DNA from 4 places in the Avibacterium sp. 21-594 genome. Region 1 is predicted to be linked to each of the others. Evidence: riboswitches for the same ligand, from Rfam matches in the RefSeq annotation. Region 1 holds a riboswitch; each other region holds the start of a gene.

Region 1 (8,049 bases):
TTGCGCAATCAGTTGCGATTGCGAACACAGTTCAATGAGCTGATTTAGCACTTGTGGATTTTCCACCAGCAATTCTAAATAGGTGGTGCGCGTGAGAATTTTGTCCACAATATCCAACATTCGTGGCAGCAAGGTGTCATAGGCTTGATGCTGGAAAATTTGTGCTAGCAACATTGGCATTAATTGCGCCAATACGCCACGTCCCCTTGTACCGATAGGACGGCGCGCTAGCTCGGTGCGGAACTGAGCAAGGCGTTGTAAGAGCGGTGCATTTTCTTCCAGTTTTATGCCATTTTGTTGCAACATCTGCTGAATGTCTTCATCATTGAGATCCGTTTCTAAAAAATCGTCCCACTGGCTATTTTCTGGCGTGGGCTTATCGTTTTCTTCGCCAATTAATTGAGAAAAAACCGACCGCACTTTGTGTTGGTGAGATTGCAATAACGCATAAAAATCGGCCCAGTTGGTGAGGTGATTTTCCACGATGATTGGTTGTTTTTCATCGTTCCATTGAAGGTAATGTTGTGTCGCAAAAATCAGGCGCTGGCGATCCAGTTCTTTTTCTGGCAAAAGTTGCGTTTGCTTATCATCAATGGCTTGCAACACGTTTTCCACACGGCGTAAAAACACATAGGCTTGTTGCAAATCTTGTTTTTCATTTGGGCTAAGCAGGCCTAATTTTTCTAATTCTGGCAAGAGATTAAGCAGAGAATGCTGCTGCAATTTGATTTCACGACCGCCACGAATTAGCTGGAAAACTTGCACGATAAATTCAATTTCACGAATCCCCCCAGCGCCAAGTTTGATGTTATCCACTAAACCTCGGCGGCGCACTTCTCGCTCAATTTTGCCTTTCATTTCGCGTAACGCTTGAATCACACTGAAATCAATATAACGGCGATAAACAAAAGGGCGGAGTAAATTTTGCAAGTTTTTCACATTCGGATCTTGCGGATCTGCCCCCAAAATTCGCCCTTTGATCATCGCATAGCGTTCCCAATCGCGCCCTTGTTCTTGGTAATATTGCTCTATTGCGGTAAAGCTTAGCGCTAAGGCACCGGCTTCCCCAAAAGGACGTAGGCGCATATCCGTGCGATACACAAAACCATCAGGGGTATATTGATCAAGGGCGTTGATAAGGCGCTGTCCAAGGCGAGTGAAAAACACGCTATTTTCAATGGAACGCCTTGCCCCTTGGGTTTCCCCATTGGCAGGGTAGGTGAAAATGAGATCAATATCAGACGAAAAATTGAGTTCAAATCCGCCTAATTTTCCCATTCCTAAAATATAAAGTTGTTGTGGGTTACCGTGCGCGTCCATTGGCGTTCCCATTTCCGCACAAGCGCGCTGATAAAGCCAATCGCGAGTGGCGATAATAATGGTTTCTGCCAGTTGAGAAAGGCGCACAAAAACCGCTTCTACGGTGGTGAGATTTAGGCTTTGACACAGGCTCAGTTTTGCCATTTCACGGTGGCGAAACAGACGCAGTTGGCGATATAGTTGGGCATCGTCATTAACGCTTTCAAGCAAATCCTGCAAGGCTTGGCGATAATAGTCTGTATTTTCTAAAGTGGGGATCTGCTGCCAACATTGGTGCAAAAAGTGCGGTTGTTTTTTTAAGGTTTCTGCCACAAAATCAGACATTGCAATGCCTTGCGCTAACTTGCCAATCGGGCTTGTGGGATCATTTTTCTGCACAGCAATTTGTGTGTAAATTTCTTCATTATAGTGTTCGGGGAAGTGTTGAATTAAACTCGCTGCCAGTGCTTGCAAGGTATCCTCAAGGTGGGGAACAGAAAATGCCATAGCCTATCCTTATGAATGATTAACTTGTTGCTAACTATAAAGAAATTTTGAGAATTTTTAAACACATAGATTGCATTGGCAACAGAAAATTACTACACTGAAAGCCGAGCTAAAGGCTCAGATTAGTCGGGGTGCTTGATAGCTGAGATCATACCCGTGAACCTGATACAGTTAATACTGACGTAGGAAACTAATTTCTTTGCTGTTTGCGTCAATATTGCTGGTCGTTTTTTATGGAAGGAAACACTATGCAATTCAAAAAATCTTTTTCTCTTACTTTTCTTACCGCACTTTTTAGCACCCACCTTGTGGCGGCGCAAAGCACGGAAAATGTGCAAGTTTACACTTATGATAGCTTTAGCGCAGATTGGGGCGCAGGCCCGAAAGTGAAAGCCTTGTTTGAGCAAGCTCACCCGCAATGTCAGGTAAATTATGTGCCTTTTGATAGCACTGGCGTGATGTTTAACCGCATTCGCCTTGAAGGGAAAAAGAGCAAAGCAGATATTGTGCTAGGCTTAGATCAAACAATGCTTGATGAAGCGAGAAAAACACAATTATTTGCCGAAAATAATGTGCCAACGGAACAACTTTCCTTGCCAGTGAAGTGGCAAGACAAGGTGTTCTTACCTTATGATTTTGGTGCTTATGCCTTTGTTTATCATAAAGAAAAATTACCAAATCCACCAAAAAGCCTAAAAGAATTAGTGGATAACCAACAACTTCGCGTTATTTACCAAGATCCGCGTACCAGTGGCGTGGGGCGTGGGTTAGTGATCTTAATGAATGAAGTTTATGGTGATGATGTGAGCGCAGCGTGGAAAAAACTCGCTAGCCATACCGTTACTGTGGGCAAAGGCTGGTCGGAAACCTATGGCGCATTTTTAAAAGGCGAAGCGGATTTAGTGTTTAGCTATAACACCTCACCGCTTTATCACTTATTAAATGATAAAGATGCCAATTACGCCGCCACAGATTTTGCTGAAGGGCAAGTGTTACAAATTGAAACCGCGGCACGAATGGCAAATCACCCAAATGCTTGTGCAGATACCTTTATGCAATTTTTGATCTCACCACAAGCACAGAGCCAAATTTCACAAAAAAATGTGATGTTTGCCGTAATTGATGAAAAAATTGAACCGCACTTTGATGCCTTAAAACAAGCGCAGCAAAGCAAAACCACCTTGGGTAGTGGCGTCAATGCAGAACAATTAAAACAATGGACGAACACTTGGCAAGCCAGCTTAACACAATAATTCGCCGTAACTTGCAAAAATTCCCCCTGTCTTCAATGGCTGGGGGAATTGGAGTGATTTTGCTGTTAGGCGCATTTTATCTGTTTGCCTTAAGTGCGGTGTTAAATGTTGGCAATGATCATCAATGGACGACACTTTGGCAAGATAGCTATGTACGCCACGTTATCACCTTTAGTTTTGGGCAAGCTTTTTTATCGGCGTTTTTATCTGTACTGGTTGGTCTGTTTTTTGCGCGCGCGTTTTTTTACCAAGATTTCCGTGGCAAGCCACTGATTTTAAAATTATTTTCTCTCACCTTCGTGTTGCCTGCCTTGGTGGCAGTGCTAGGCTTACTTGGGATTTACGGACATTCAGGCTGGCTGGCAAGCTTATTTTCCGCTCTTGAGATTAATTGGAAACCCAATATTTATGGCTTGAGTGGCATTTTAATCGCCCATTTATTTTTTAATATTCCTTTGGCAAGTCGCTTATTTTTGCAGGCGCTTTCAAGCATTCCCAATCAGCAACGGCAGCTCAGTTCACAACTGAATATCCGCGGTTGGCAGTTTATCCGTTTGATCGAATTACCTTACTTACGCCAACAGTTTTTGCCAGCGTTTGCTTTAATTTTTATGCTGTGCTTTACCAGCTTTGCTATTGTGCTAACCCTTGGTGGTGGGCCGGCTTACACCACTTTAGAAGTGGCGATTTATCAAGCCATTTTGTTTGAATTTGATTTGCCGAAAGCTGCAATGCTCGCGTTATTACAATGTGGTTTTTGCGTACTGCTGCTTGCGCTCAGCAGTTTGTTTAACAGCAAAGATCCGAGCCAGCTTAATTTGCGTCATTTTTGGCGAGAAAAACAAACAAGTGCGGTGCAAATTTGGCAAGTTTTTTGTGTCAGCAGCGTGCTGATTTTTCTCTTTTCCCCACTGCTTTATATGGTGGTGTCAGGCTTAGATTGGCAGGCGTGGCAAAAAGTGGCAGCTAACCCCCAGTTATGGCGTGCCTTAGGCTATTCTTTGAGTATCGCGCTATGTTCTGCGTTATTCGCAATTTTATTTTCAATGGCATTGCTTTTTTTGGCTCGCCGTTTAGCTTGGCAACATCATCGCTATTGTGCCAATTTAATTAGTAATATGGGAATGATCGTGCTTGCGATCCCCACCTTGGTGGTGGCGTTGGGGTTGTTTATTCGGTTACAAGCAATGGATTTTCAGCCGTGGCATTTATTGCTAATTGTGGCATTTTGTAATGGCATTTTGGCGATGCCTTTTGTGATCCGCACGCTTTCTGTGCCAATGTATCAAAATATGCAATATGAGCGCCTTTGCCAATCTCTTGGCGTGCAAGGTTGGCAACGCTGGAAATGGGTGGAATGGCAAGCGCTCAACGCCCCAATGCGATATGCTTTCGCCTTGGCTTGTGCTTTATCTTTGGGGGATTTCACCGCCATTGCTTTATTCGGCAATCAAGATTTTATCTCTCTGCCGTACTTGCTCTATCAGCAATTAGGCTCATATCGTATGCAAGAAGCGAGCGTTACCGCCTTGATTTTATTATTGTTATGTGGCGCGTTATTTGTGCTGATTGAGCGTTCACAAAAGCAGGACAAAGATAAAATTTGAAAAAATTGCACCGCACTTTATCTTTGCATTTTGGTATGTTTACCACATTCTTTGGTTTTATGATTTAGGCAATATGATGATTAAACTGGATACTTATTTTCATTACCCCAATCAACCAATGTACTTTAAGCTGCATATCCCCGCAGGACAACGGGCGGCCATTGTGGGGGCGAGTGGGGCAGGTAAAAGCACTTTGCTCAACCTCATTGCAGGATTTGAATTGGCGGACAAAGGGGAAATTTGGCTTAATGGGCAAAATCACACCTTTAGTGCGCCTCATCAACGCCCTGTTTCAATGTTGTTCCAAGAGAATAATTTATTCACCCATTTGACAGTGGCGCAGAACATTGCTTTAGGGCTAAAACCAAGCCTAAATCTTAGTGAGTTAGAAAAAGCTAAAGTAGCAGAAGTGGCAAGTGCGGTGGGATTAGGGGATTTTTTAGATCGCTTGCCTAACGCCCTTTCAGGCGGACAAAAACAACGTGTCGCCTTGGCACGTTGTCTGTTGCGTGATAAACCCATTTTATTGCTTGATGAACCTTTTTCCGCCCTTGATCCCCATTTACGCCAAGAAATGCTGCATTTATTGGATAAGTTATGCCAGCAGAAAAACTTAACCTTGCTTATTGTGACGCATCAACCTGATGAATTAACAGGAAAAATTGATCGCCTTTTGGTGGTTGAAAATGGTAGGATTAGTGATAAACCATTACCCGAATTAAAAATTTAAGTCTAAAATAGACCGCACTTTTTACAACAAGGATAATTTATGACAACCACAAACATTCAAATTCCCTCTTTAACACCGCACCCAACGTTGGAATACTGGTCAGTGTGTAAAGTGGAAGCTTTATTTGAAACGCCTTTTTTAGATCTTGTGTTCCGTGCTGCACAGGTTCATCGTGAGAATTTCAATCCGCGCGCGATCCAGCTTTCCACCTTGATGTCGATTAAAACTGGTGGCTGCCCAGAGGATTGTGGTTATTGTCCGCAATCGGCGCGTTATCAAACTGGCGTGCAAAATCAGCAACTGATTGATGTTGATGAAATTGTAGAAAAGGCGAAAGTGGCAAAATCTCGTGGCGCAAGCCGTTTCTGTATGGGCGCGGCGTGGCGTGGGCCAAAGCCAAAAGACATTGAAAAAATTACTACCATTATCAAAGCGGTGAAAGCACTTGGCTTAGAAACCTGCGGCACATTTGGCTTATTGCAAGACGGAATGGCAGAAGATCTGAAAGAAGCTGGGCTAGATTATTACAACCATAATATCGACACTGCGCCAGAACATTACGAAAAAATCATCGGTACACGCCAATTTGATGATCGCATTAACACCCTTGGCAAAGTGCGTAAAGCTGGCTTAAAAGTCTGCTGTGGTGGGATTGTTGGAATGGACGAAACCCGCAAAGAGCGTGCGGCCTTTATTGCTAGCCTTGCCAATCTTGATCCACAACCAGAATCTGTGCCAATCAACCAATTAGTAAAAGTGGAAGGCACGCCATTGGCAGAAGCGGCAGAATTAGATTGGACAGAATTTGTTCGCACTATCGCCGTTGCGCGTATCGTAATGCCAAAAAGCTATGTGCGTTTATCCGCAGGCCGTCAAGGAATGTCGGAAGAAATGCAAGCAATGTGCTTTATGGCGGGCGCAAACTCCATTTTCTACGGTGATAAATTACTGGTTACCGAAAATCCAGAAGAAGACGGCGATCAACTGCTTATGGCAAAACTTGATCTTGAGCCAGAGACGGAAGAAAATCGTTCAGTAAAAGAAGAAAGCCCTTTGTTCAAAGAAGTAGAGTAATCATCAGCTAAAATCGCTTAGCTTTGTTATCGAAGTTATTGAAGGACTAAGTTTATAAAGAAAACTTAGTCCTTTTTTTGAATTGAATGAGCTTAATTAAGAAAGCTATTTAGTCAGTGCTTTTAGGGTTTTAAGCTAGGAATATATTCCGCAAGGCCCTTGATGTCATTTTCACTTAAGCGAGATTTTGCCGCGTTGCCTGCACCAACAATTTCGCCCGCTTTGCGTTTTTCAAGTGCGGTGATAATTTCTTCTGTTTTTAGGCTGTTGATGATGGCAGATTGATTTAATGCAGAGCGTTCGCCTTGTTTGCCGTGGCACATTGCGCAAGAGCGGTTAAAGATTTTTTGGCTATGTTCGAGCATTTCTGCACTTTGATTGGCCAAGCCAGATAACGGTAAGGCGGAAAGTAAAAGTAGAGTAAAGGTTTTTTTCATTATGGATCCTTAAATAATGCGAGTAATTTTGACTCAGAAATTAAGCCTTCAAATTTATAAAGGATTTTGCCTGTGGGATCAAGTACAAAAGATGTCGGTGTGCCAACCAGTTGATAACGCTCAGCGGTGATGTTGAGCTGATCTTTCACGATGGGCAAAATAAGCTGATTTTTCACCGCACTTTTTTGTGTATCGCCACGTTCGCCGTCAATATTAATGGCAAGGATTTGCAGATTATCAGGGTATTTTTCAGCTAGTTGCTGCAATTGTTTAAGTTCTACAATGCAAATACCGCAGGTTTCAGACCAAAAATTCAGTAATAATTTCTTGCCAGCAAATTGTTGCAATTCTATTTTTTGCCCTTGCAGATTAAAGACGGCTAAATCAGGGGCCTGGCTGCCAATATTGGCGGACTGTTCTTTGCAAGAAATCAGCGAAAAAATCACCGCACTTATTAGGCTCGTTAAAGCCATTTTTTTGTATAAATAAGCCAGTTTCATTCTGTTCCTTAGCCATTAATTTCTTCGCGCAAAAATTTTCCGTGTTGTAGGAAAATGGTGCGGTTGGTGAGCTTACCCAGTTCGGGATTATGCGTTACCATCACGATAGTTCGGCCTTGCTGATTGAGTTCGGTGAGCAAAGCTAGCACCAGTTTTTCATTTTTTTCATCAAGGTTGCCAGTGGGTTCATCAGCGAAAATCACTGGGGGCTGATTGACCAGAGCGCGGGCGATACAAACCCGTTGCTGTTCGCCACCCGAAAGCTGGCTTGGGCGGTGATCAAAACGGTGTGCTAGTCCCACTTGCGCTAATACTGCTTTGGCAGCTTCTTCATCGACAACGCTGTGATAATGCTGCGCCAGCATCACATTTTCCAATGCGGTCAAGTAAGGGATTAAATGGAATTGTTGGAATACCAAGCCGATTTTTTCTGCACGAAAGCGTTGGCGGCCAATTTCATCGAGCTGTGCGGCGTCCACGCCATCTAAAATCACTTTGCCCTCGCTTGCCGTATCAAGCCCCGTGAGAATGTTCATCAGTGTAGTTTTGCCTGATCCTGATGCTCCCATTATGGCAACAAATTCCCCCTCAGCGATTTGGATATTAATGTCTTCAAGGGCGGTTACTTGCCCAAAGCGTTTA
Region 2 (8,049 bases), 290 kb from region 1:
CAATGACGATAAAGCATAAATCAAGTTGGCTTAATCCTGCCGTTGCAGCAATCGTTGGAGCAATGAGTGCAGATGTTGTTGTTAATGCCACAGTGGCTGAACCTTGTGCTACACGCAATGTCATTGAAATAATGAACGCTGCAACAATCACAGGCATACCCGTATCGGCAAACATTGCAGAAAGTTGATCGCCAATGCCACTTGCACGCAATACGCCACCGAACATACCACCAGCCCCTGTTACTAACACGATTGAACAAATTGGGCCAAGGGCATTATCGCAGATTTTCTCGATTTGCTCGTTGCTACGCTGATCTTTCAATAACAAAATAGTAACGATTAGGGTAATAAGCAATGCCACAGGCGTTTTGCCTAACAAACGTAAGCCTTGAACCCAAGCTTGCGAGCCATCTACCACACCCACAACAGAAAGGGTGTTCAATCCTGTATCAAATAGGATCAGCACTAAAGGTAACAGAAGAATGGTTAAAACCTTGCCAAAACTTGGGGGATTTAACACCGCAGTTTCATTGATTGCATTGGCATTTAAGAATGCTTTTGGCAAATCAACCATAATTTTTTTGCCTAAATATTGGCTGAATAAATAGCTTGCAATGTACCAAGTTGGGATACCGCACACCAAGCCAACAATGACTAATAAGCCCATATTTGCGCCGAGTAAATCACCCGATGCCACCGGGCCAGGGTGTGGTGGAACAAAGGCGTGCATTACAGCAAATGCCCCTGCGGCAGGTAAGGCATAGCGTAATACCGAGCCACCAAAACGTTTTGCTACGCTAAAGATAATCGGCAACATCACCACTAAACCAGCATCAAAGAAGATTGGGAAACCAAATAATAAAGAAGCAAAACCAAGTGCGAATGGGGCATTTTTCTCACCAAATTTATTGATAAGCGTATCTGCCAACACTTTTGCACCGCCAGTGATCTCAAGTAAACGCCCAATCATTGCGCCCAAGCCCACAAGCAATGCGACAGAAGCTAACGTACCGCCAAAACCTTTTGTTAAAGTTGGCAGAATATCTTTAAAAGGCACGCCTGTCGCAAGTGCGGTGAGTAAACTCACAATAATTAATGCCACAAAAGCGTGAACTCTGAATTTCATAATTAATAAGAGCAACAGCAACACTGAAGCAATCATAATGAAAATTAACATATAACGTCCTCAATTATAGATGAAAGCGTTTTCTTAACCGAAAGGAAAAGAACGAATAGCTAATTTACCCGTAACATCAAAAATTATCTGGAAAGGTAAAGTAGATGCGTCTATTATTAGGGAAATCCCCCCTTAAGTTCAAACAATAACGACAAAAATTGCGATCTTTGTTAAAAATTTGTGAAACGGATCACAAAATAGAATGTTACCAGTAACGCCAACTGGCGATTTTTTGCTATGGTTAGCACAGAACCAATTCATTATTGCGTTAGCATAATAAAAATGAGGAAAACAAAATGGAAAAAGCAAAAGGCAAAAGTTTTATCCTAATGGGCGTCTCCAGCACGGGCAAAACCTCCGTAGGTACTGAAGTTTGCCACCGTTTAGGTTTAAAGCTCATAGACGGTGATGATCTACACCCAAGAGCCAACATCATCAAAATGGGTAATGGCCAACCGCTTAATGACGAAGACCGAGCGCCTTGGCTTGAACGCATTCGTGATGCGGCATTTAGTCTTGAACAAAAAAGTGAAGTGGGAATTATCGTGTGTTCTGCGCTCAAGAAAAAATACCGTGATCAAATCCGTGATGGTAATGAAAGCGTGAAATTTCTTTTCCTAGAAGGCAGTTTTGATCTTGTGCTAGAGCGAATGAAAAACCGCAAAGGGCATTATATGAAAACAGAAATGCTCAAAAGCCAATTCGATACCTTAGAATCGCCACAAGCGGACGAACCAGATGTGATCCACATTGATATTGACGGCACTTTTGAACAAGTGGTGGATCGCTGTGTACAAGCCTTAACGCCTTTATTGCAAAACTAGGCATCATTTAGTGATATAAAAAGAGTTAAAGAGCGGTGAGATTTTCACCGTTTTTTATTTGCCAAATGTGAAGAAAATAAATTTCTTATTTTTAAAACAGTATTCTTAAATTATAGAACATCATTAATTTAATTATTTTTATTTTTTCAGAATACTTTGATTTTATTTATTAGTTTCGCTACACTGTTTTGCATTAGTCGGGGTGCTTATTTAAGCTGAGATGATACCCGTGAACCTGATACAGCTAACACTGACGTAGGAAACTAATTATGAACGATCTTCTTTTTTTATTAAATTCTTACCGCACTTCTATTATTGCTTTTTTCAATCACGTTGATTTGTGAGTGAACGATGAAAGCGATCGACATTTCCGATCTTCAACTTAACTTTGCTGAGCAACCTTTATTTTCGCATTTTCATTTTACGGTATCGCAAGGGGAATGGGTGGCGTTGCTTGGTGCATCAGGAGTGGGAAAATCCACTTTATTGCGTGCTATTGCAGGGTTAGAACATCAGGCGATTACACAGGGTAACATTAAATGTTCAGGGAAAATTGCTTGGCTTGCACAACAAGATAGTTTGTATCCTTGGCTTTCGATTTTAGATAATGTTCAGCTTTATCAACATCTTACTCATAGCAAAACGAAAAAAACGGAAGAAAAAGCGCGGGCATTATTAAGTGCGGTGAAAATGGAACAACATTTGCACAAACCTTGCTATCAACTTTCCGGTGGACAACGTCAGCGCGTTGCACTGGCTCGCACATTAATGCAGGAGGCGGAGATTATTTTAATGGATGAGCCATTTTCTGCTTTAGATGCGGTAACCCGTTTGCAATTACAGCAACTTTCACATCGTTTATTAAAGGATAAAACCGTACTGCTAATCACCCACGATCCGCAAGAAGCCTTATTGTTAGCAGATAAAATTTATATTTTACGCCAGCAACCTGTTCAGCTTTCTGAACCTATTTGCCCGCAAGGTAATGCACCACGAGATTTTTCGCAAGAAAAATTATGGCAATTGCAGCAATATTTGTTTGCGCAATTAATGGAGGAACAATAATGTTGGCGTGGCAAAGTTTATTCCGAGCATTGATGATGACGTTATTTTTTGCCTTATGTTGGCAAGGGGCAATTTTCGTCTTTTCGATCCCTCATTATTTATTGCCTGAACCCGTTTCCGTACTTAATGAAATCTCTTCGCAATGGGGATTATTGTTTATGCACGGCAAAATTACCTTATGGGAAATTTTGTTAGGATTGGTGCTAGGTTTTTTATTTGGTTTGCTTTCTGCCTTATTGCTTGCTTCTTCACAAACACTTTCTGCTTTTTTATTACCCATTTTAATTGCTTCGCAGGCGATTCCTGTTTTTGCGATTGCCCCTTTATTGGTTCTTTGGTTTGGTTACGGTATTGCATCAAAAATCGCAATGACGATTTTGATTATTTATTTTCCTGTTACTGCTGCCTGTTATGACGGCTTGCGTAACACCCCAAAGCAATGGTTGGAGCTGGCTCGAACAATGGGAATTTCATCAGGGCAATTATTATTTAAGGTTCGCTTACCTGCCGCTTTGCCTGCGTTAGCCTCGGGCTTGCGTATTGCGGTTTCCGTAGCCCCTATTGGAGCGATCGTGGGGGAATGGGTAGGATCATCACAAGGGCTTGGTTATTTAATGTTGCAAGCCAATGCTCGAATTCAAATTAGCTTAATGTTCGCGGCGTTGTTTATTTTGGTGGTTATCGCGCTCTTGCTGTATTTCGTGATAGATAAATTGCTTCACCGCATTATTCCTTGGGTCTGTCATTTACGTTAGGAGAAAAAATGAAAAAACAATGGTATTTATGCAGTTTAATTTTCGCTTTAGGTATGAGCATTAGCGCGCAAGCCAAAGAAAAATTAACCTTATTACTGGATTGGTTTGTCAACCCCGATCATGCCGCCATTATTGTGGCACAGCAAAAAGGCTTTTTTGCGGAAAATGGGTTGCAGGTTGAGATTATCGAGCCTGCTGATCCTTCAATGCCGCCTAAATTAGTGGCAGCAGGGCAGGCAGATTTAGCGGTGGATTATCAGCCACAGCTGCAAATGCAAGTGGCGGAAGGTTTGCCGCTAGTGCGTGTTGGCACCTTAATTTCAACGCCGTTAAATAGTCTTGTGGTGCTAAAAGATAGCGGTATTGAACAAATTGCCGATTTAAAAGGGAAAAAGATCGGCTATTCAGTGAGCGGTTTTGAAGATGCGTTACTTGGTGCAATGTTGAAATCCGTCCACCTTTCTTTAAATGATGTGGAATTAGTGAACGTCAATTGGTCGCTTTCTCCCGCATTATTTAGCGGACAAGTCGATGCGGTGATCGGGGCATTTCGTAATTTTGAGCTAAATCAGATGGCGATAGAAAAGAAACCGGGCAAGGCGTTTTATCCAGAAGAACAGGGCGTGCCAATGTATGATGAATTGATTGTCGTGGCCAATAAAAATCAGCTTCCTGCGAAAAAAATTCGTGCATTTTTGACCGCACTTGAACAAGCCAGCGTTTATATTTTAAACCACCCACAACAAAGTTGGCTGGCGTTTGTGAGTTATAAACCGCAAGATTTAGACAACGAACTCAATCGCTTGGCTTGGCGCGATACCTTGCCACGTTTAAGTTTACGCCCAAGCGCCCTAGATAACGCACGTTATGAGAAAATGGCACAATTTATGCAACAACAAGGCCTGATTAAGCAGGTTCCTAAATTGTCTGATTATGCCATTCAGGTGGAATAAGAAATAGGCTAGGTAAAAAGTGCGGTGAAAAATACCGCACTTTTTTATGCACAAATCTCAGGAATTTGAGCTAGCTGTTCTAGTTGATAATCCGCTAATGCCCAACGTGGATCCTTGCGTTCAACGGGAGCTGGGATAACAGCGCAGCGCATTGATGCGGCTTTGACTGCAGTCATTCCTAGCACCGAATCTTCAATGCCTAAACAGTCTTGGGGTTCAACCCCTAATTGTTGTGCCGCGTGTAAATAAACCTGCGGGTGCGGTTTGTTGTAATCTAATTCTGTGGCGGAAGAAAGATATTGGAAATAAGACGCAATGCCGCAGCGTTCAGTGATTTGTTCCAATAAATAACGTGGCGAAGCGGAAGCAACCGCCAGTTTGCAGCCAAGTGCGGTGAGTTTTTCAAGGGTTTCTGGCACATTTGGCATTAACGGCTTATTTTCTAAAATCATTGAAATGGCGCAGTCATTCATTCGTTTGACCATTTCTTCAATAGGAACAGACGTTTTTTGATAGCGTTGATAAACGGTTTTGACAATGCCAAGCGCAGGCATTCCCGTGAGTTCTTGCATTTCTTGCAAGCTAACAGGAATACCAATTTGCCCAAATACTTCCACGCCCGCTTGTTTCCAAAAAGGTTCGGAATCAATCAGAACTCCGTCCATATCGAAGATTACTGCTTGAAATTTCATAGATTCCCCTTGAGTATTTTTTCAATGATCGCTTTGGTGAGCGCCACATAATGAGCAGAAAAACGATGGCTAAAATTTAACAAATAATAAAGCTGATAAAGCGGTTTGCGTTGCGCATAGCCCTCATCAATCGGCAAAGTACGGTGATAATTTTGATAGAATGTTTCAGGGAACGGTTGGAATAATTCACTAAATGCCAGATCGCATTCGTGATCACCCCAGTAACACGCAGGATCGTAAGTAAAAGGTTGGCCATTTGCTACAGCACAGTTTTCAATCCAAAGATTGCCGTGCAACAAGGCTGGTTTTGGCTGATGTTTGGCCAGCCCTTTGGCGACAACGGCGACCAATTGATCAATATCAGTAAACGTTAACCCTTTCTCTTTACAGATCTGTAATTGCCAGCCAATGCGTTGTTCGCTGAAAAATTTTGCCCAATTATCCGACCAACCATTTGGCTGATAAACCGGCCCTAGCCAAGTGTCAAAATCGAGTCCGTAATGTTCGGCATTGCCCCATTGGTGCAAGTTGGCTAATTGCGTGCCAAATTGTGCCATTGATTGCTCGTTCGGTTCGCTGAAAGGAAGGGCTTCGAGCAGTAAAAAACTGTGGTTTTGTGAACAGCCTACGCCGTAAACTTGCGGTACTTGAATTGTCCCTGTTTTGGCTAGTAATTCCAGCTGATCGGCTTCGGCACGAAACATAGAGCGGTAGGATTTTTCATTAATTTTCACAAAAACGGGCTGGATTCCATCATCAATAATCCAAGCTTCGTGCATTTCGCCAGTATGCACTTTGCGTTTTTGCTTGATAAAATAATACGCACCAAGATGTTCGGCTAAAACTTGAGAAATTGATTTCCACATAAGTCCCCCCCATATTCAACTTGCGCCACGCCTCGATCATAAAGGAAATGGGCAAAATAATCTGTGATGAACTTCAAGTTTTTTATTTGCGGAGAGAAAAATTTGCGGTAAGGTAGCGTCTATTCGCTTAAATTGTTTAGTAAGGAGCAAAAAATGAAATTATACGTTTATGATCATTGTCCATTCTGCGTGCGTGCCAGAATGATTTTTGGCTTGAAAAATTTGCCCGTAGAAGAGCACGTGTTATTGAGTGATGACGAAGCCACGCCAGTCGCGCTCATCGGCAAAAAAATGGCACCAATTTTGATTAAAGAAGACGGCACGGCAATGCCAGAAAGTTTGGATATTGTCCATTATGTGGATCAAAATTATGGTGATCTGTTGTTGCCAGATGATGATGTGCGTAGCGATCTTCAAGCGTGGATGCAGGCAGTGAGCCGTTATTATAATCATCTTTTATTACCGCGTTTTGTGAAATTAGGTTTACCTGAATTTGCTACCCAAAGTGCGGTGGATTATTTCGTTAAAAAGAAAACTGAAAATATTGGTGATTTTGCAGAAAATCTGGCAAATTCCGCTCAATATATCGAAAAATTACAGCAAGATTTCACCGCACTTGAGTATTTGATTTTGTCAGAAAATGGCGCAAATGATCAGCTTTCTATGGAAGATATTTTGCTTTTCCCAATGTTGCGTAACCTCACTTGCGTGAAAGGGCTTGTATTCCCGCCGAAAGTAAAAGCCTATGTGGAAACAATGGCAAAATTATCTCAAGTGGAATTATATTTCGATAAAGCGGTTTAACCCACAAAAAGCCCAGTAAAATGGGGCAGAAAGTTGGTTTTCAGCGCAAAATAGCGTATGATCACGAGCTTGCATCGAAAGTCATTGCAAAAGCAATTCGATAACCTATAAAGCATGGTGCGAAAAATACATTGTAGGTATAACAAAGTGCGGTGCTTTTTTACTTTATTTTTATTTTAATCAACAAGTTACCTCTCGTATGGGTAACCACTGTATAAGGATTTAATATGCCAATTATTACTTTACCCGATGGCTCACAACGCCAATTTGATAAACCCGTTACAGTGCTTGACGTTGCACAAGATATTGGTGCAGGTTTAGCCAAAGCGACTATCGCAGGGCGTGTGAACGGTGAACGCCGTGATGCGTGTGATCTGATTGATCAAGATGCCAAGCTAGAAATTATTACCGCCAAAGATGAAGACGGGCTAGAAATTATTCGCCACTCTTGTGCGCATTTATTAGGACACGCGATTAAACAGCTTTTCCCTGATGTAAAAATGGCTATCGGGCCAACCATTGAAAACGGTTTTTATTATGATGTGGATTTAGACCGCTCTTTAACGCAAGAAGATCTTGACGCCATTGAAAAAAGAATGCTTGAACTAGCAAAAACCAATTATGATGTGGTGAAAAAACGCGTAACTTGGCAAGAAGCAAGAGATACTTTTGAACAACGTGGTGAGCCATATAAAATGGCGATTTTAGATGAAAATATCGAAAAAACAGCCACCCCAGCGCTGTATCACCACGAAGAATATATTGATATGTGTCGTGGCCCACACGTACCAAATATGCGTTTTTGTCATCATTTCAAGTTACAAAAAGTGGCAGGCGCATATTGGCGTGGCGATAGTAAAAACAAGATGTTACAGCGTATTTACGGCACAGCGTGGGCGGATAAAAAACAACT
Region 3 (8,049 bases), 2.1 Mb from region 1:
TGCAGGAACCGCTGCTTTGATTTTATGAGAAAACGGTGTTGCACCAAGTAATTCCACCGCAAGATTATCCGTAAACATATAAGTTGCGGTTAGCCCTAATTGCGCGTTGTCGCCTACTTTCAAATTAACATCTATTGGTGTTTTAGTGTGAGAATCTGAATTTGCACTCACAAACACGCCCCCCGCTCTTAATAGCACATCACCAGCTTGATGCGCATTGGCAGAAGTAGCCACAAAAAGACTTGCTAAACCTAATGCAATCAGTGTTTTTTTCATAAAAATCCCCCTATGGTTAATATCCTTACAAACTATGTGCATTTAGCACGGCGGAAATATACCACTTAATAGTTATTATTTTTGTGATGAAGTTCAAAGTTTTTAAAAAATTGTTAAAAAAATTGAAAAATTTATTTACCGCACTTTTCATTTTGTTTAACAATAGGGCATATTGAATAGCATATATTGAAGCTATGTTTGCGCGAAATGCCATAACATCTCAAAGGATTGAAGATTTGAAGGATTGCGATATAGGATTTTTACAAAGCCAAAAGCAACAAAAACAGAGTTATTGTATAATGTCGCAATGATTTTTAACTGGAAGCAAACTAATGAACATTAATTTTACTCAAATTTTTCAAGATTGTTGGAATTTTATGCGTAATCAAAAAAAGATTACCCAGCAATTTATCTTTTTCTTTTTTATTAGCTCGTTAATCTTCTATTTTCTTTTAAGCTCGGTCGTGCCGATGCCTGAAATCAGCCAAACAAATGGACAAAATTTGCCTTTGCCAAGCAATATCAGCGCAGAATTTTTGGTAATTGGCGTGGCACAACAGTTAGTTAGCCTATTTATTTCTTCTTGGGGGATTCTCACCTTTCACCGCATTAGCACTCAACAACAAAATCCGTTAAATCAAAATCCCTTAAACCAAAGTGCGGTACTAACGTTGCAACGTTTTGCGGGTGTGGTGGCAGTGAGTGTGATTGGATTTATTCCCTTGATGATTGGCGTGGTAGAAAGTCTGTTTGCCATTTTACAAGGACAATCCCCTTCAATTCTCTCTTTGGTGGCGATGTTGCTCGGCTTTTTCATTTTTGTACGCTTAAGCCTCGCTTCTACAGAATATCTGATTCAGCCCGTGGGCATTATGCAAGCGTTGAAAAATAGCTGGCTAAGTGGCGTGAAACGCGCTGCACCGTTGTTTATTTATTGTTTATTAATTTATGTGGTGCTGCCGTTTGTGGTAAGACGCATTTCATCATTGAGTGATAACCTAGTTTTTGATGTGGTAATGTTATTTTTAAGCGCTGCAGTTGGCGTGTTTTCGTTACTTTTCACTTATCGCTTTTACACCTTATTTATGCGCAAGGATCAACAATAATGAAACAAATTTTAGAATTTATACCGCTCTTAGTTTTTTTTGCTGTTTATAAACTGGTTGGTATTCGTGAAGCGGCCATCGCCTTGATTATTGCGACAATCATTCAGCTTGTGGTGCTGAAACTGAAATACGGCAAAATTGAAAAACAACAGCTCATTATGGGAAGTGCGGTGGTTTTTTTTGGCGCTTTATCCGCTTATTTCAACGAATTAGAATTTTTAAAATGGAAAGTAACGGTAGTTTATGCCTTGTTTGCCTTGGCATTAATCATCAGCCAAGTGATTTTTAAGAAACCGCTCATTCAGCAATTATTAGGCAAAGAAATTCAACTGCCTGATGCCGTTTGGAATAAATTAAATCTGGGCTGGGCAGGATTTTTTCTGTTTTGTATGATCCTAAATATCATCATCAGCCAATATTTTTCCGATGATCTTTGGGTAGATTTCAAAACCTTCGGCATTATTGGGCTTAGCCTTGTTGCAACAGTCGCAACAGGCGTTTATATTTATCGTTATCTTCCAAAAACAGAGAATAAAGAACAATAGGAAAACATTATGTCTGCATTTATTGAAACCAAAACGGGCCGCCAATCACAAGGCACATTGTTATTACGCACCCTTGCTATGCCTTCTGATACCAATGCCAACGGCGATATTTTCGGTGGTTGGATTATGTCGCAAATGGATATGGGCGGTGCAATTTTAGCCAAAGAAATTGCGCACGGCCGAGTGGTTACCGTGGCGGTGGATAGTATGACCTTTATCCGCCCGATTTCTGTGGGCGATGTGGTATGTTGCTACGGCCGCTGCGTGAAAGTGGGACGCACTTCATTGCAAATTAAAATTGAAGTGTGGGCGAAAAAAGTATCCAGTGAACCCATTGGTGAACGCTATTGCGTAACCGAAGCCGTATTCAGCTTTGTTGCGGTAGATAGCAACGGACGACCGCGTGCGGTTCCAAGAGAAAATAACCCTGAGCTAGAAAAAGCCCTTGCGTTAATTGATGAAGCCTAAGAAAGGAGAAACTATGTATTACGTTATTTTTGCTCAAGACAAACCCAATACCCTTGCTCAACGCCTTGCGGTGCGTGAACAACATCTTGCACGTTTAAAACAATTACAAGCAGAAAACCGCCTTTTAACCGCAGGCCCAAATCCTGCCATTGATGACGAAAACCCCGGTGAATCTGGATTTACTGGCTCAACAGTAATCGCCCAATTTGACAGCCTTGAAGCAGCACAACAATGGGCAAGCCAAGATCCTTATGTGGAAGCTGGCGTTTATGGCGAGGTGATTATTAAGCCATTTAAGAAAGTTTTCTAAGCAAAAAATCGCAAAAATTCTCTCAAAAAACACCGCACTTTTCTTGTTTAACGCAAGAAAGTGAAAACAAGAAAAGTGCTACCCCTAACGATAAAAGCAATAAGAGGAAACACAATGTCAAACTTTCTACAAAATTACCAAAAACATATTGATGAACGTGCGGCACAAGGTGTTGTACCAAAACCATTAGATGCCGAGCAAACCGCACAGCTTATCGAATTATTAAAAAATCCCCCTGCTGAGCAAGCCGATTATCTCCTTGAGCTTTTTAAAACCCGTGTGCCAGCAGGAGTAGACGAAGCAGCTTATGTCAAAGCGTCCTTCCTTGCTGCAATTGTCAATGGCACGGCCCATTCGCCATTGATTAGCCCAGAAAGTGCGGTGCAAATTTTGGGCACAATGCAAGGCGGTTATAATATTGAACCGTTACTGCAAGCCCTTGATAATGAAGCCCTTGCCCCTTATGCCGTCAGCGCCCTTTCTTCCACCCTTTTAATGTTCGATAATTTTTACGATGTAGAACAACGTGCCAAACAAGGCAATCTTTACGCGCAACAAATTCTTGAATCTTGGGCGAATGCAGACTGGTATTTATCACGTCCAAAATTAGATGAAAAGATCACCGTTACCGTATTTAAAGTGTCGGGCGAAACCAACACAGACGATCTTTCCCCCGCGCAAGATGCGTGGTCGCGCCCTGATATTCCTTTGCACGCCTTAGCAATGCTGAAAAATGAACGAGAAGGTATTCAACCTGATGATGTAGGCAATATTGGGCCAATTCAACAAATTAATGCGTTAAAAGAAAAAGGCTATCCGCTTGCTTATGTAGGCGATGTGGTCGGCACAGGTTCATCACGCAAATCTGCCACTAACTCAGTGCTGTGGTTTATGGGGGAAGATATTCCTTACATTCCGAATAAACGTGCAGGTGGCGTGGTATTAGGCGGAAAAATTGCCCCTATTTTCTTCAACACCTTAGAAGACGCGGGGGCATTGCCAATTGAAGTAGATGTCAGCAAGCTCAATATGGGCGATGTGATTGATATTTACCCATACCAAGGCAAAATCTGTAAACACGATAGCGATGAAGTTTTGGCTGAATTTAGCTTAAAAACCAATGTGTTATTAGATGAAGTACGCGCAGGCGGACGTATTCCATTAATTATCGGACGTGGGCTAACCCATAAAGCGCGTCAATCCCTTGGCTTACCTGATAATGATGTGTTCGCGAAACCACAAGCGGTGGCGGATAACCACAAAGGCTTTACCCTTGCACAAAAAATGGTCGGCCGCGCTTGTGGTGTAGAGGGCATTCGCCCGGGGCAATATTGCGAACCAAGAATGACTTCGGTCGGCTCGCAAGATACCACCGGCCCAATGACCCGTGATGAGCTAAAAGATCTCGCTTGTTTAGGTTTTTCATCAGATTTGGTGATGCAATCTTTCTGTCATACGGCCGCCTATCCAAAACCGGTGGACGTTGTTACTCACCACACCCTGCCAGATTTTATTATGAACCGTGGCGGTGTTTCCCTGCGCCCAGGGGACGGCGTGATCCACTCTTGGCTCAACCGTATGTTATTGCCTGATACCGTAGGCACTGGCGGCGATTCGCACACACGTTTCCCGATTGGTATCTCTTTCCCTGCGGGGTCAGGTTTGGTGGCGTTCGCCGCTGCCACAGGCGTAATGCCGTTGGATATGCCTGAAAGCGTGCTAGTGCGTTTCAAAGGGGAAATGCAACCGGGGATCACCTTGCGTGATTTAGTACACGCTATTCCTTATTATGCGATCCAACAAGGCTTACTCACCGTAGAAAAACAAGGCAAGAAAAATATTTTCTCAGGCCGTATTTTAGAAATTGAAGGTCTAGAACACCTTAAAGTGGAACAAGCCTTTGAGCTTTCTGATGCCTCTGCTGAACGCTCCGCGGCGGCTTGTACTATCAAATTAGATAAAGAACCGATCATTGAATATCTCAATTCCAATATCGTGTTGCTCAAATGGATGATTGCAGAAGGCTATGGCGATGCACGCACCCTTGAACGCCGTATCAAAGCAATGGAAAAATGGTTAGAAAACCCAGAATTGCTCAGCGCTGATCCTGATGCAGAATATGCCGCGGTGATCGAAATCGATCTCAACGAAATCAAAGAACCGATTTTATGCGCGCCAAATGATCCTGATGATGCTCGCCTACTTTCTGAAGTGCAAGGGGATAAAATTGACGAAGTGTTTATCGGCTCTTGTATGACCAACATTGGGCATTTCCGTGCCGCTGGAAAATTATTAGCCAAATTCAAAGACGTGATTCCAACGCGTCTATGGCTTGCGCCTCCAACTAAAATGGACGCCAGCCTATTAACAGAAGAAGGCTATTACAGCATTTACGGTAAAAGTGGCGCGCGTATTGAAATCCCAGGCTGTTCACTTTGTATGGGTAACCAAGCGCGCGTGGCAAACAACGCCACCGTGGTGTCCACTTCCACTCGTAACTTCCCGAACCGCTTAGGACAAGGTGCAAACGTGTATTTGGCTTCCGCAGAACTCGCCGCCGTAGCAGCACTGCTCGGCAAACTGCCAACGCCAGAAGAATACCAAGCCTATGTGGCGGATTTACAGCAAGACAAAGACGACACTTATCGCTATATGAATTTTGATCAACTTAATCAATATACACAAAAAGCCGATCAAGTAATCTTCCAAGCACCAGCTTAATAACGCCTATCACAAAGTGCGGTGAAAAATTCAAAAAATTTCACCGCACTTTCTTTTTTCTCGGTTTATTAAAAATAAAAATGCAGTTACTTTCTTTCCTAAATGAAAAGCAAAGTGCGGTAATTTTTTTCATTATTTTTATTAAATCTTTTCATCATTAATTAATGCCATTTGACCTTTTTCTCATTGACAGCCCTAGCCTGCCCTTTCTATACTAAACGAGAATTAGTCGGGGTGCTTGATGGAATATCCAAACAAGCTGAGATAATACCCGTGAACCTGATTCAGTTAATGCTGACGTAGGAAACTAATTAGATCATATTCTTGCAAACGCCTTTATTTTGCGGAATTTTCTGCTTTACCTTTCTAATTTCTTCCTTGCTCGTCAATATCACTTTTTACTTTTTGTTAATAAGGAAATGACAATGCAATTTAATACTTTTCTTTCATCATTTTGGCAAAAATTAGGTTTTATCCTTTTTGTGCTGTCTAGCTTATCTATACATAACGCCCAAGCACAAGGACGGCTTAATATTTATTGCAGTGTGCAACATTCTGTCTGCGAAAAAATGGCACAAGTTTTTGCCAAGAAATATAACGTGGACACCAAATTTGTGCGTAACAGCACGGGGGCAACCCTTGCCAAAATCAAAGCTGAGCAAGCCTTGCCTCAAGCGGATATTTGGTACGGCGGCACAATTGAACCGCACTTTCAAGCCGCGCAATTAGGCTTACTCGAGCCTTATCGTTCACCATTGCAAGCGGAAACTATGCCACAATTTAAAGCCCTGCTCGACAAACACGGCGATGTTACCTCCATTGGCTACATTATTGTGTTAGGCATTGGCGTAAACACCGAGAAATTCAAACAATTAGGCATTAAAGACTATCCAAAATGCTGGAAAGATTTAACCGATCCAAAATTTAAAGATCAAATCCAAATGCCTGATCCGCGCAATACTGGCACGGGCTACACCTTTATCGCAACGCTAGTACAGTTATTCGGTGAAGAAGAAGCCTTCCGCTACTTGAAAGCCTTAGATAAAAATATTTCTCAATATGCTAAAAGTGGTACAGAGAAATCCAATCTCTCTCGTGGTGATGCGGCGGTAACCATTGGTTTTATTAATGGTTATCAAACCGAGAAAGAAAACGGTGCGCCTGTGGAAGCCATTTTACCTTGCGAAGGCGACAGCTATTCCCTTGGCGGCATCAGCATTTTAAAAGGGGCAAGAAATTTACAAAATGCAAAATTATTTATGGATTGGGCATTAACGCCTGAAGCGCAAGAAATTGCGTGGCGCGAAGAAAAAATGTATCAAATTCCAACCAATATTCACGCCAAAGCCTCACCAAACTCCACTGATCCAAAAACCTTAAAACTCATTGACTTTGATTTTGAACGCTTTGGTTCAGATGAAGAGGGCAAGCGCTTGATTAAGCGTTGGATTGAAGAAATTAAGCTCAATGCGACAAATTAAGCAGACAATAAAAAACCGCCGATAAAATCGGCGGTTAGAAATCTGGTTGCGGGGGCTGGATTTGAACCAACGACCTTCGGGTTATGAGCCCGACGAGCTACCAAGCTGCTCCACCCCGCGTCTGTGGGGGCGTACTATACGCTGTTTTATTTTTAATGCAAGCCTTAATCCTAAAAAAATGATTTAACTGATAGAAAAATCGGCAATTTGCTGAGTTTCAAGGCAAAATGCACAAAATTTCCACCGCACTTTTCTTGATCTAAAAAATAAAAGAACGCAAAAACTGCTATCACTTTGAGCGGTTTTTTGTTATTTTACGCCGTTTAATTGCAAATGATTTTATTAAGGAACTTCAAATGCCGATGTCTGCAAAATTTTTCAAAAATTGCACCGCACTTTTAGCTATCGCGGTGCTTTCTGCTTGCTCTAGTTCAACCCATAAAACAACCAAAAAAGTGAGCGTTAAAAATACCACTACTGATACCAAAATTTTCGGCGCAAAATATGATGGGCGCACCTATCAGCAACAATTCTTAATGCCAGTTTCCCGCGTAGAAAATCGAAGTGCGGTAATAAATCAAGGGGATTTTTTAACCCAGCTTTCTAATGTACGTCAATATTCTTCACGCTTAACCAATAAATTTGCGGTGAGCTACGGCAAAATCACTAACTGGGTTTTATCGGGCGCAAACGTCAATGAATTATCCAATTTCGGGATTCAGCCAATGATTATGAAAGGGCAAGATGGCTATCAAAACGTGTTGATGACGGGCTATTATTCTCCAGTTATCCACGCGCGCCGTACGCCACAAGGCAAATATAATCAACCCATTTATGCAATGCCAAGCCCATCGCAAAAACGCGTGAGCCGTGCGCAAATTTATGCAGGGGCGCTGCGTGGCAAAGGTTTAGAACTAGCTTACAGCGATTCAATGATCGACAATTTCCTACTCGGCGTGCAAGGCAGTGGCTATGTGGATTTTGGTAACGGCGACTTGAACTATTTCGCCTACGCAGGGCAAAACGGTTTAGATTATGTGGCGGTTGGACGTTTATTGGTGGAAGATGGCGAAATTGCCAGAGAAAAAATGTCTATCCAAGCCATTAAAGATTGGGCAAAGGCGAACCCTTCTCGCTTGCAA
Region 4 (8,049 bases), 2.1 Mb from region 1:
CTGATCTTGTTTAAACTCGCGCTCTGCTCCGCTTGGCTCAAAATTTGCAGCGCTTGATGATGAAAATACCCTAGACTCAATACAAAAATCACGCCATAAACCAGCCCTTTTGCGATTTTGTAATAGGCGAAAAGATAAGCTATCAAAACAGCTAAGCTCCCAATTCCCACAGTGCAAAGTATTAACTCAACACCAAGCAACAAGGCTTTCGGCACATAAAGCAAGCTCAAGCCTGCGCCAATCACCAGCCATAAAATCACATCTAATTTAAGCGAAAATTTCATTCCTATATAAGATTAAAAATTACCTTTATAAACAAAAATCGTTGTAAATCGTAGGGTGGGCTTCAGCCCACCATTTTGGATTGAATAACCTTGTCCCCAATTCATAAAAAACGGTGGGCTAAAGCCCACCCTACCCTCTATGCCACTCCGATTACACCTTTTATTAACTACCCCAATTCAATGGAAAAAATCCTCTTTCAACATCTCTTCGAAATGAGGAAAACGGCCAATCTTTGGGGGCATTAACATAACCGTGTTTAACAGGATTGAAATAGATATAGTCTAAATGATTGTTCAAATCTCGTTCATCACGGATACGATGCTCCCAAAATCGTCTTTGCCATATTCCGGCTTCTCGCTTTTTTATGCGACTTTGGTTCTCATTGCGATACGCCGTTGGTAATAATTTCGTAAATATCGTTTTAAAAAAAGCAATACGCTTAGAATAATTATCATCATCCTGTGGTAATTGCATTATGAAATGCAGATGATCAGGTAACACACAAATTGCGATGGTTTCAAAGGGATACCTTCTCACTGTTTCTTGATAGGCTTGCCGTAATTTTTCTATATGCTGAGTAAGGTAACATTTTGTACGATCTTGCAATGTTAATGTAAAAAAATAACACGCGCCTTTTGTAAAATCTCTCCGATAATTTGGCATTATTTCTGACTCTCTCATAAGAAACGTAGAAACGTAGGGTGGGCTTTAGCCCACCATTTGGGATTGGATAACTTTGGCATTGACAACCTTGATAAAAATGGTGGGCTAAAGCCCACCCTACACCTACTACGCCTACAATTAAAAATAAAAATATGATGAAAAAAGCACCGCACTTTCGCAATCTTATTAAACAATTTTTGCGATCTTGCTCGCAAAACGAAAAAATACTTTGTGCAAAATGCGGAAATTCTGAGTGGTGAGATTGTGTTTCTGTTTATTTCTTTGTAAAGTAAATTAATTGCTTAGTATATTTTAGATAGATATATTCTCAGCTAATCAAAGTTGTCAAAGTTTTTATATAGAATAGAGATGTATTATGTGTATTGGTCATCGTTTAAAAGAAGAAAGACAGAGAATGGGGTTAACTCAAAGAGCATTTGCAAAATTAGGAGGCGTTAGATCACAAGCTCAGTTCAAATATGAGCATGATCGAATTATGCCTAGAGTCGACTATTTAATAAAGCTAGGATTAGAGGGAGTTGATATTAATTATATACTTTTTGGAGAAAGAGGGATTATAGCAATAAATAATGAAGAGAGGCGTTTATTAGATTTATTACGAAGATCAAAGGATATAAGAAATTTTATCCTACATGGAGTAAATTATTTTTAAATAAGTAGAAAGTTAATTAGAGCTATAACTAAATCACATTTGAAAAGTTACTAAAAAATTTTATATAAGTATCTTCAAGGAGATACAATCAAGAGTTATCAAAAGACTATTAGACTCTTACAGAGAAATTGCGATGTTATAAGCCATTAATAGTCGGGGTGCTGCCTTGTGTAGCTGAGATAATACCCGTTGAACCTGATCCAGTTAGCACTGACGTAGGAAACTTATTATGAAAACGCTTTTTGTAAAAAATCTGTCTATTTTTGACCGCACTTTATTCTTCCCTTTTCTATTTTCAAATCGTCATTCCACAACATCATTCCCTATCACATTGATTTTATAGATGATTTTTTATTATAAAGGCAATGGGACTGGGCTTTTTTTACGCTTGATTTTTATTCATAGGAGAAAAAAATGGACTTTAATTTAATCACGAAAATTCGCCAAACCAATCCTTTAATCCACAACATCACCAACATTGTGGTGGCAAACTATGTAGCGAATGGGTTGTTAGCCTTGGGTGCATCACCAATTATGGCGGATGCCGAAGAAGAAATGGCGGATCTTTCCCAATTTAGTTCAGCCTTGGTAATTAACATTGGTACGCTCGATCCTTTCAAAGTAAAAGCAATGTTGGCGGCTGGCAAAGCAGCGAATAAAGCCGGTATTCCTGTGGTGCTTGATCCTGTGGGCGTGGGGGCAACGCAATACCGCAAGGACGTGGTGGCCGAATTACTGAGCAAGGTAAAATTCACCGCCATTCGTGGCAATGCCGGGGAAATCGCCCAGCTAGCAGGAGTGAATTGGGCGGCGAAAGGCGTGGACGCAGGGCAAGGCGAAGGCGATGTAAAACAAATTGCAAAACTGGCTGCGCAACGTCATCAATGTGTTGTGGCAGTGAGCGGTGCGATAGATTACATCAGTGATGGCGTGCAAGTTGCAGCCATTGATAACGGCACGCCAATGTTTCCTAAAATCACGGGGTCAGGCTGTTTGCTTGGCGCGGTGTTAGGGGCATTTTCAGCGGTCGATCCAAACCAACCTTTTAATGCGGTAGTGCAAGCCAGTACGGCCTATGCGGTGGCAGGGCAACTGGCAGCGAAAGACTTAGGAAGCACAAAATATGGGCAATTTTACACCGCACTTTTAGATCAGCTTGGCGAGCTAAGTGATCAACAAGTGGCACAATTCGCACAGGTTCTCATAGAAAAATAAGGATCAACAATGACTCATATTGCACAAGCCCTGACCATTGCTGGCTCAGACAGCGGCGGCGGTGCGGGTATTCAAGCGGATCTGAAAACCTTTCAAATGCGTAATGTATTTGGAATGAGCGTAATTACCGCCGTTACCGCACAAAACACCTTAGGCGTAACGGATATTCATTTGATTCCCCTTAGCACCATTGAAGCGCAACTCAAGGCAATTGTGGCAGATTTCACGCCCAATGCGGTAAAAATTGGTATGCTCGGCACGGCTGAAATTATCCAAACCGTGGCCGCTTTTTTGCGTCAGCACCCATTTACGAATGTGGTTATCGATCCTGTGATGATCGCCAAAGGGGGCGCGAGTTTATTGGAGCAATCGGCAATTCAAGCGATGCGTGAGCAACTATTGCCTTTAGCCGATGTACTAACGCCAAATCTGCCTGAAGCAGAAGCCTTAACAGGATTGAAAGCTGAAGATCAGCGCAGTATTACGCAAATTGCTGAACGTTTACAACAAATGGGCGCAAAAACCGTGATTATAAAAGGTGGCCATCAGCAAAATAGCAAAAGTGCGGTATGCCAAGATTTTATTTTCACGCCGACAACATCTTTTGTCTTGGAAAGCCCACGTTTTAACACGCCACATACCCACGGCACAGGCTGCACCTTTTCCGCTTGCTTAACCGCTGAACTTGCCAAAGGACAATCATTAGCGCAAGCCTGCAAAACTGCCAAAGCCTTTATTACAAGTGCGATCACTCATCCTTTAAATATCGGACACGGACACGGCCCAACCAATCACTGGGCTTATTCACAGGAGCAAAAAAATGGATAAATCAATTTTACGCTGTTATTTAGTGGCAGGTACGCAAGATTGCCGTCATCTGCCACAATATGATGCAAGCCAGCCACAACAAACTCTGTTAGAGCGTTTAGAACAGGCGTTAAAGGCCGGCATTACTTGTTATCAATTTCGTGAAAAAGGGCAATTTTCCTTGCAAGATCCGCAACAAATTGAGCAACTTGCCCGCCAATGCCAAGATTTATGTAAACAATATAATGTGCCTTTTATTATGAATAATGATGTTCAACTCGCAGAAAAATTGCACGCAGACGGCATTCACGTTGGGCAAAAAGATACGCCTGTAGAACAATTAGCCCAACAAATTGAAGGCAAAATGTTAATTGGCTTATCCGTCAATACCTTGCAACAAGCTCAACGCCATAACGCCTTTCTCGGCGTGAATTACTATGGCTGTGGGCCAATTTTTACCACATTTTCTAAAGAAGATCCGTCCCCTGTTGTGGGCATTCACTTTATTTCCACCTTGCGCCAACAAGGCATCAATAAGCCTTTGGTTGCCATTGGTGGAATAAAAACAGAACAGGTTCCCGCTCTATTACAAGCAGGTGCTGACGGTGTCGCGGTGATTTCCACCATTATGCAAGCAGAAGATGTCGCCGCTACGGTACAAAAAATTTTGGCAAAATAACACCGCACTTTTTACATAAAATAATACTAGATGGGTGCAAATTAGCTAAGATCTAGTGCTTAGGATCTTTCTTTGTTAAAAAAGAAAATTTTGCACCTTGTTTTCGAACAATTTTCTATTTCCTTTGTCTTAAGCTGAACAATGAACAAATTTCTTACGAAAAATAATCAGCAAAAGTGCGCCATTTTCTCTTTAAAAACGAAAATTTGTTCATATCTTAAAATGACAACTTAGTAACGAAATGGAGAAATTAAGTGAAAAGAAAACATTTTTTATTGAGCAGTATTGCATTAGGTTTAAGTGTATTAAGCACGTCAATGGTGGCTCAAGCGAGCTTACCAACACAAGTGGAAGGCCAAGCTGTACCAAGTTTAGCACCAATGTTGCAACGTGTTCTGCCAGCGGTAGTATCTATTGCGGTGGAGGGCAAACAAAAATCACGCTTCCAAAATGATGATATTCCAGAAGAATTTAAATTTTTCTTTGGCCCTGATGTTTTTAGTAATAATTCACCGCGTAACTTTAAAGGTATTGGTTCTGGGGTGATTATTAATGCGGAAAAAGGCTATGTGCTAACCAATAATCACGTTATTGATCAAGCGGATAAAATCACCGTAAAACTTGAAGATGGGCGTGAATTTAAAGCCAAACTTGTGGGTGCAGATGAGCTTTCTGATGTGGCATTATTGGAGTTAGAAAATCCAAAAAATCTCACCGCAGTTAAGATGGCGAACTCTGATCAATTACGCGTAGGTGATTTTACTGTGGCGATTGGAAATCCTTTCGGATTAGGACAAACTGTTACTTCTGGCATTGTTTCAGCGCTTGGGCGTTCCACTGGTTCCGAACGTGGTAGCTATGAAAATTACATTCAGACTGATGCCGCCGTAAACCGTGGTAATTCAGGTGGCCCATTGCTCAACTTAAACGGTGAATTAATTGGTATTAATACTGCAATTATTTCACCAAGTGGTGGTAATGCAGGGATCGCCTTTGCTATTCCAAGTAATATGGCAAATAACTTAGTAAACCAAATTTTGGAATTTGGTGAAGTTCGCCGTGGTTTATTAGGTATTAAAGGCGCGGAATTAAATGCAGATCTGGCAAAAGCCTTAAAACTTAGCACTCAACAAGGGGCATTTGTGAGTGAAGTGTTGCCTGATTCAGCCGCAGAAAAAGCTGGCATTCAAGCGGGCGATGTCATTACCGCAATGAATGGTCAAAAATTAGCAAGTTTTGCAGAATTGCGCGCTAAAATCGCAACCACTGGCGCAGGCAAAGAAATTGAGCTGACTTACTTGCGTGATGGTGATAGCAAAACCGCTAAAGTTACCTTACAAACCGATGAGCAAGCCAAAGCCAGTGCAGACAATGTTCTTCCAGCCTTAGAAGGTGCTGAGCTAAGTAACTACAACGAAAAAGGGCAAAAAGGCGTGGCGATCAGCAAAGTTAAGGATAACTCTCTGGCTCAACGCTTAGGCTTAAAAGACGGTGATGTGATTATCGGCATAAACCGCTCTCCAGTTGAGAGCCTAGACCAACTGCGTAAATCACTCAAAGATAAACCTTCTACTATCGCGTTAAATATTTTGCGTGGCAAAACCAACTTTTATTTGTTGGTGCAATAAAAATTAAGGTAAAACAAAAGGCTTGATGTGAAAATCAAGCCTTTTTTATTATATTAAGTTACAGTATTTTTTCTCGTTTTTATACCGCACTTTTCTTTTTTCTTAGCGAATTAACTGGCTAATTATCCTTGATCTGATAACGCTGCAAGCTGATCAGCTTGGTATTCGGTGATGATTGGTTGGATTAATTCGTCCATTTTGCCGTTCATCACTTCATCTAAGCGATAGATTGTTAGGTTGATGCGGTGATCGGTAACACGGCCTTGTGGATAGTTATAGGTACGGATTTTATCCGAACGATCGCCCGAGCCTAACAAGTTGCGGCGTGTGTCGGCTTGCTCCGCGGCTTGGCGCTCTTGCTCTGCTTGCACAATGCGAGAAGCTAGCACTGACATTGCTTTGGCTTTGTTTTTATGTTGTGAACGCTCTTCTTGACATTCCACTACAATGCCTGTTGGAATATGGGTGATTCGCACCGCTGAATCGGTAGTATTAACGTGCTGACCGCCTGCACCTGATGAACGATAAGTATCAATGCGCAAATCCGCTGGGTTAATTTCTGGCAATTCGCTTTCTGGCAATTCTGGCATGACCGCCACGGTACAAGCGGAAGTATGAATTCGTCCTTGCGATTCCGTTTTTGGCACGCGTTGAACTCGGTGTCCGCCTGATTCAAATTTTAACTGACCATACACATTTTCACCACTGATTTTGACGATCACTTCTTTATAACCGCCCTGCTCGCTTTCATTCGCACTGAGCATTTCCACACGCCAACGCTTACTTTCCGCATAGCGGCTGTACATACGGAATAAATCACCTGCGAAGATCCCTGCTTCATCACCGCCCGTTCCTGCGCGGATTTCTAAATAGCAGTTATATTCGTCATTAGGATCTTTCGGCAGTAATAAAATTTGTAATTGCGCTTCTACTTGCTCAATTTCGGTTTTGCATTCTTCAATTTCTTCTTGTGCCATTTCACGCATACTTGGATCATCGAGCAATAATTCAGCTTCTTCCATATTGCTATTTAACTGTTTCCAGCGTGCAAAGCATTTCACCACATCTTCAAGTTGGGCATATTCTTTTGAATAGGCACGAAATTTTTCTTGATCGCTAATGACTGAGGCATCACCAAGCAAGGCTTCTAGCTCTTCGTGGCGTTCATTTAAACTATCTAATTTACTGATAATAGAGGGTTTCATTGATTACCTTTGTTCTATTTGTTAAATCTGCTGAAAAAAAACCGCACTATTCTAGCACGGTTTACACAAAAATTTATAAATTAATAGGTTACAGTTTGACCATAGCCTTCCAAAATCTGTTTAATATGCTCAAGGGATTCTTTTGTTGGCGGTTTAACATCTTCTAATTCGTATTTTTCGCCCATTGTTTCCCATTTGTGCGCGCCTAAACGGTGGTAAGGAAGCAGCTCAACTTTTTCGATGTTATCCATATGCTGAATAAATTGGCCGAGCAAATGCACATCTTCATCACTGTCCGTCCAACCAGGTACAACAACATAACGAATCCAAACTGGCTTATTGCGTTTTTGTAAATATTTAGCAAATTCAAGCGTACGTTTATTTGGCACGCCGATCAAATTTTGGTGAACGCGATCATTGAGTTCTTTTAGATCGAGCAAAACTAAATCAGTAACATCAAGCAGTTCATCAATAATATGATCATAATGGCGTACAAAGCCATTAGTATCTAAGCAAGTGTGAATTCCTTCTTTTTTACAAGCGCGGAACCAATCACGCACGAACTCTGCTTGCAATACGGCTTCACCACCAGATGCGGTTACGCCACCACCAGTTGCATTCATAAAATGGCGATAAGTTACCACTTCTTTCATTAATTCTTCTACGGAAATTTCTTTGCCACCGTGTAAATCCCAAGTATCACGATTATGGCAATATTTACAACGCATTAAACAGCCTTGTAAAAATAAAATAAAGCGAATACCTGGCCCATCAACGGTGCCACAGGATTCATAAGAATGGTAACGTGCTAAAACCGACATAATATTCCTTTGTTAGAGAAAATGTAAATTCGTTAATTTCTATTTAATGCTCTTGAGCATTTAGCTCGCCCTG

What was found. Region 1 has a riboswitch for thiamine pyrophosphate ahead of thiB (thiamine ABC transporter substrate binding subunit). Riboswitches for the same ligand answer to the same signal wherever they lie in the genome.
Region 2: another riboswitch for thiamine pyrophosphate. It lies ahead of L5B76_RS01850 (ABC transporter ATP-binding protein); the one in region 1 lies ahead of thiB (thiamine ABC transporter substrate binding subunit).
Region 3: another riboswitch for thiamine pyrophosphate. It lies ahead of L5B76_RS10850 (ABC transporter substrate-binding protein); the one in region 1 lies ahead of thiB (thiamine ABC transporter substrate binding subunit).
Region 4: another riboswitch for thiamine pyrophosphate. It lies ahead of thiM (hydroxyethylthiazole kinase); the one in region 1 lies ahead of thiB (thiamine ABC transporter substrate binding subunit).

What each region holds. Positions count from the first base shown of each region.
Region 1 covers NZ_JAKKOC010000001.1:102,433-110,481, forward strand. The annotation lists gene glnE (bifunctional [glutamate--ammonia ligase]-adenylyl-L-tyrosine phosphorylase/[glutamate--ammonia-ligase] adenylyltransferase) at 1-1,806, opposite strand, end outside; TPP riboswitch at 1,924-2,012, shown strand; gene thiB (thiamine ABC transporter substrate binding subunit) at 2,055-3,059, shown strand; gene thiP (thiamine/thiamine pyrophosphate ABC transporter permease ThiP) at 3,095-4,666, shown strand; gene thiQ (thiamine ABC transporter ATP-binding protein) at 4,743-5,396, shown strand; gene bioB (biotin synthase BioB) at 5,436-6,470, shown strand; gene L5B76_RS00500 (c-type cytochrome) at 6,593-6,907, opposite strand; gene L5B76_RS00505 (TlpA family protein disulfide reductase) at 6,907-7,407, opposite strand; gene L5B76_RS00510 (ABC transporter ATP-binding protein) at 7,416-8,049, opposite strand, start outside.
Region 2 covers NZ_JAKKOC010000001.1:393,956-402,004, reverse strand. The annotation lists gene L5B76_RS01860 (GntP family permease) at 1-1,177, opposite strand, end outside; gene L5B76_RS01855 (gluconokinase) at 1,474-2,001, shown strand; TPP riboswitch at 2,190-2,280, shown strand; gene L5B76_RS01850 (ABC transporter ATP-binding protein) at 2,353-3,066, shown strand; gene L5B76_RS01845 (ABC transporter permease) at 3,066-3,821, shown strand; gene L5B76_RS01840 (ABC transporter substrate-binding protein) at 3,830-4,774, shown strand; gene hxpB (hexitol phosphatase HxpB) at 4,819-5,466, opposite strand; gene L5B76_RS01830 (fructosamine kinase family protein) at 5,463-6,332, opposite strand; gene grxB (glutaredoxin 2) at 6,486-7,136, shown strand; gene thrS (threonine--tRNA ligase) at 7,364-8,049, shown strand, end outside.
Region 3 covers NZ_JAKKOC010000001.1:2,251,651-2,259,699, reverse strand. The annotation lists gene L5B76_RS10880 (OmpW/AlkL family protein) at 1-276, opposite strand, end outside; gene L5B76_RS10875 (hypothetical protein) at 654-1,382, shown strand; gene L5B76_RS10870 (septation protein A) at 1,382-1,927, shown strand; gene yciA (acyl-CoA thioester hydrolase YciA) at 1,937-2,395, shown strand; gene L5B76_RS10860 (YciI family protein) at 2,409-2,705, shown strand; gene acnB (bifunctional aconitate hydratase 2/2-methylisocitrate dehydratase) at 2,820-5,426, shown strand; TPP riboswitch at 5,647-5,749, shown strand; gene L5B76_RS10850 (ABC transporter substrate-binding protein) at 5,852-6,907, shown strand; tRNA gene L5B76_RS10845 (tRNA-Met) at 6,951-7,027, opposite strand; gene mltA (murein transglycosylase A) at 7,264-8,049, shown strand, end outside.
Region 4 covers NZ_JAKKOC010000001.1:2,227,365-2,235,413, reverse strand. The annotation lists gene L5B76_RS10775 (DNA internalization-related competence protein ComEC/Rec2) at 1-284, opposite strand, end outside; gene L5B76_RS10770 (REP-associated tyrosine transposase) at 448-966, opposite strand; gene L5B76_RS10765 (helix-turn-helix domain-containing protein) at 1,325-1,621, shown strand; TPP riboswitch at 1,766-1,860, shown strand; gene thiM (hydroxyethylthiazole kinase) at 2,036-2,836, shown strand; gene thiD (bifunctional hydroxymethylpyrimidine kinase/phosphomethylpyrimidine kinase) at 2,846-3,664, shown strand; gene thiE (thiamine phosphate synthase) at 3,657-4,322, shown strand; gene L5B76_RS10745 (Do family serine endopeptidase) at 4,577-5,950, shown strand; gene prfA (peptide chain release factor 1) at 6,073-7,155, opposite strand; gene pflA (pyruvate formate lyase 1-activating protein) at 7,236-7,976, opposite strand.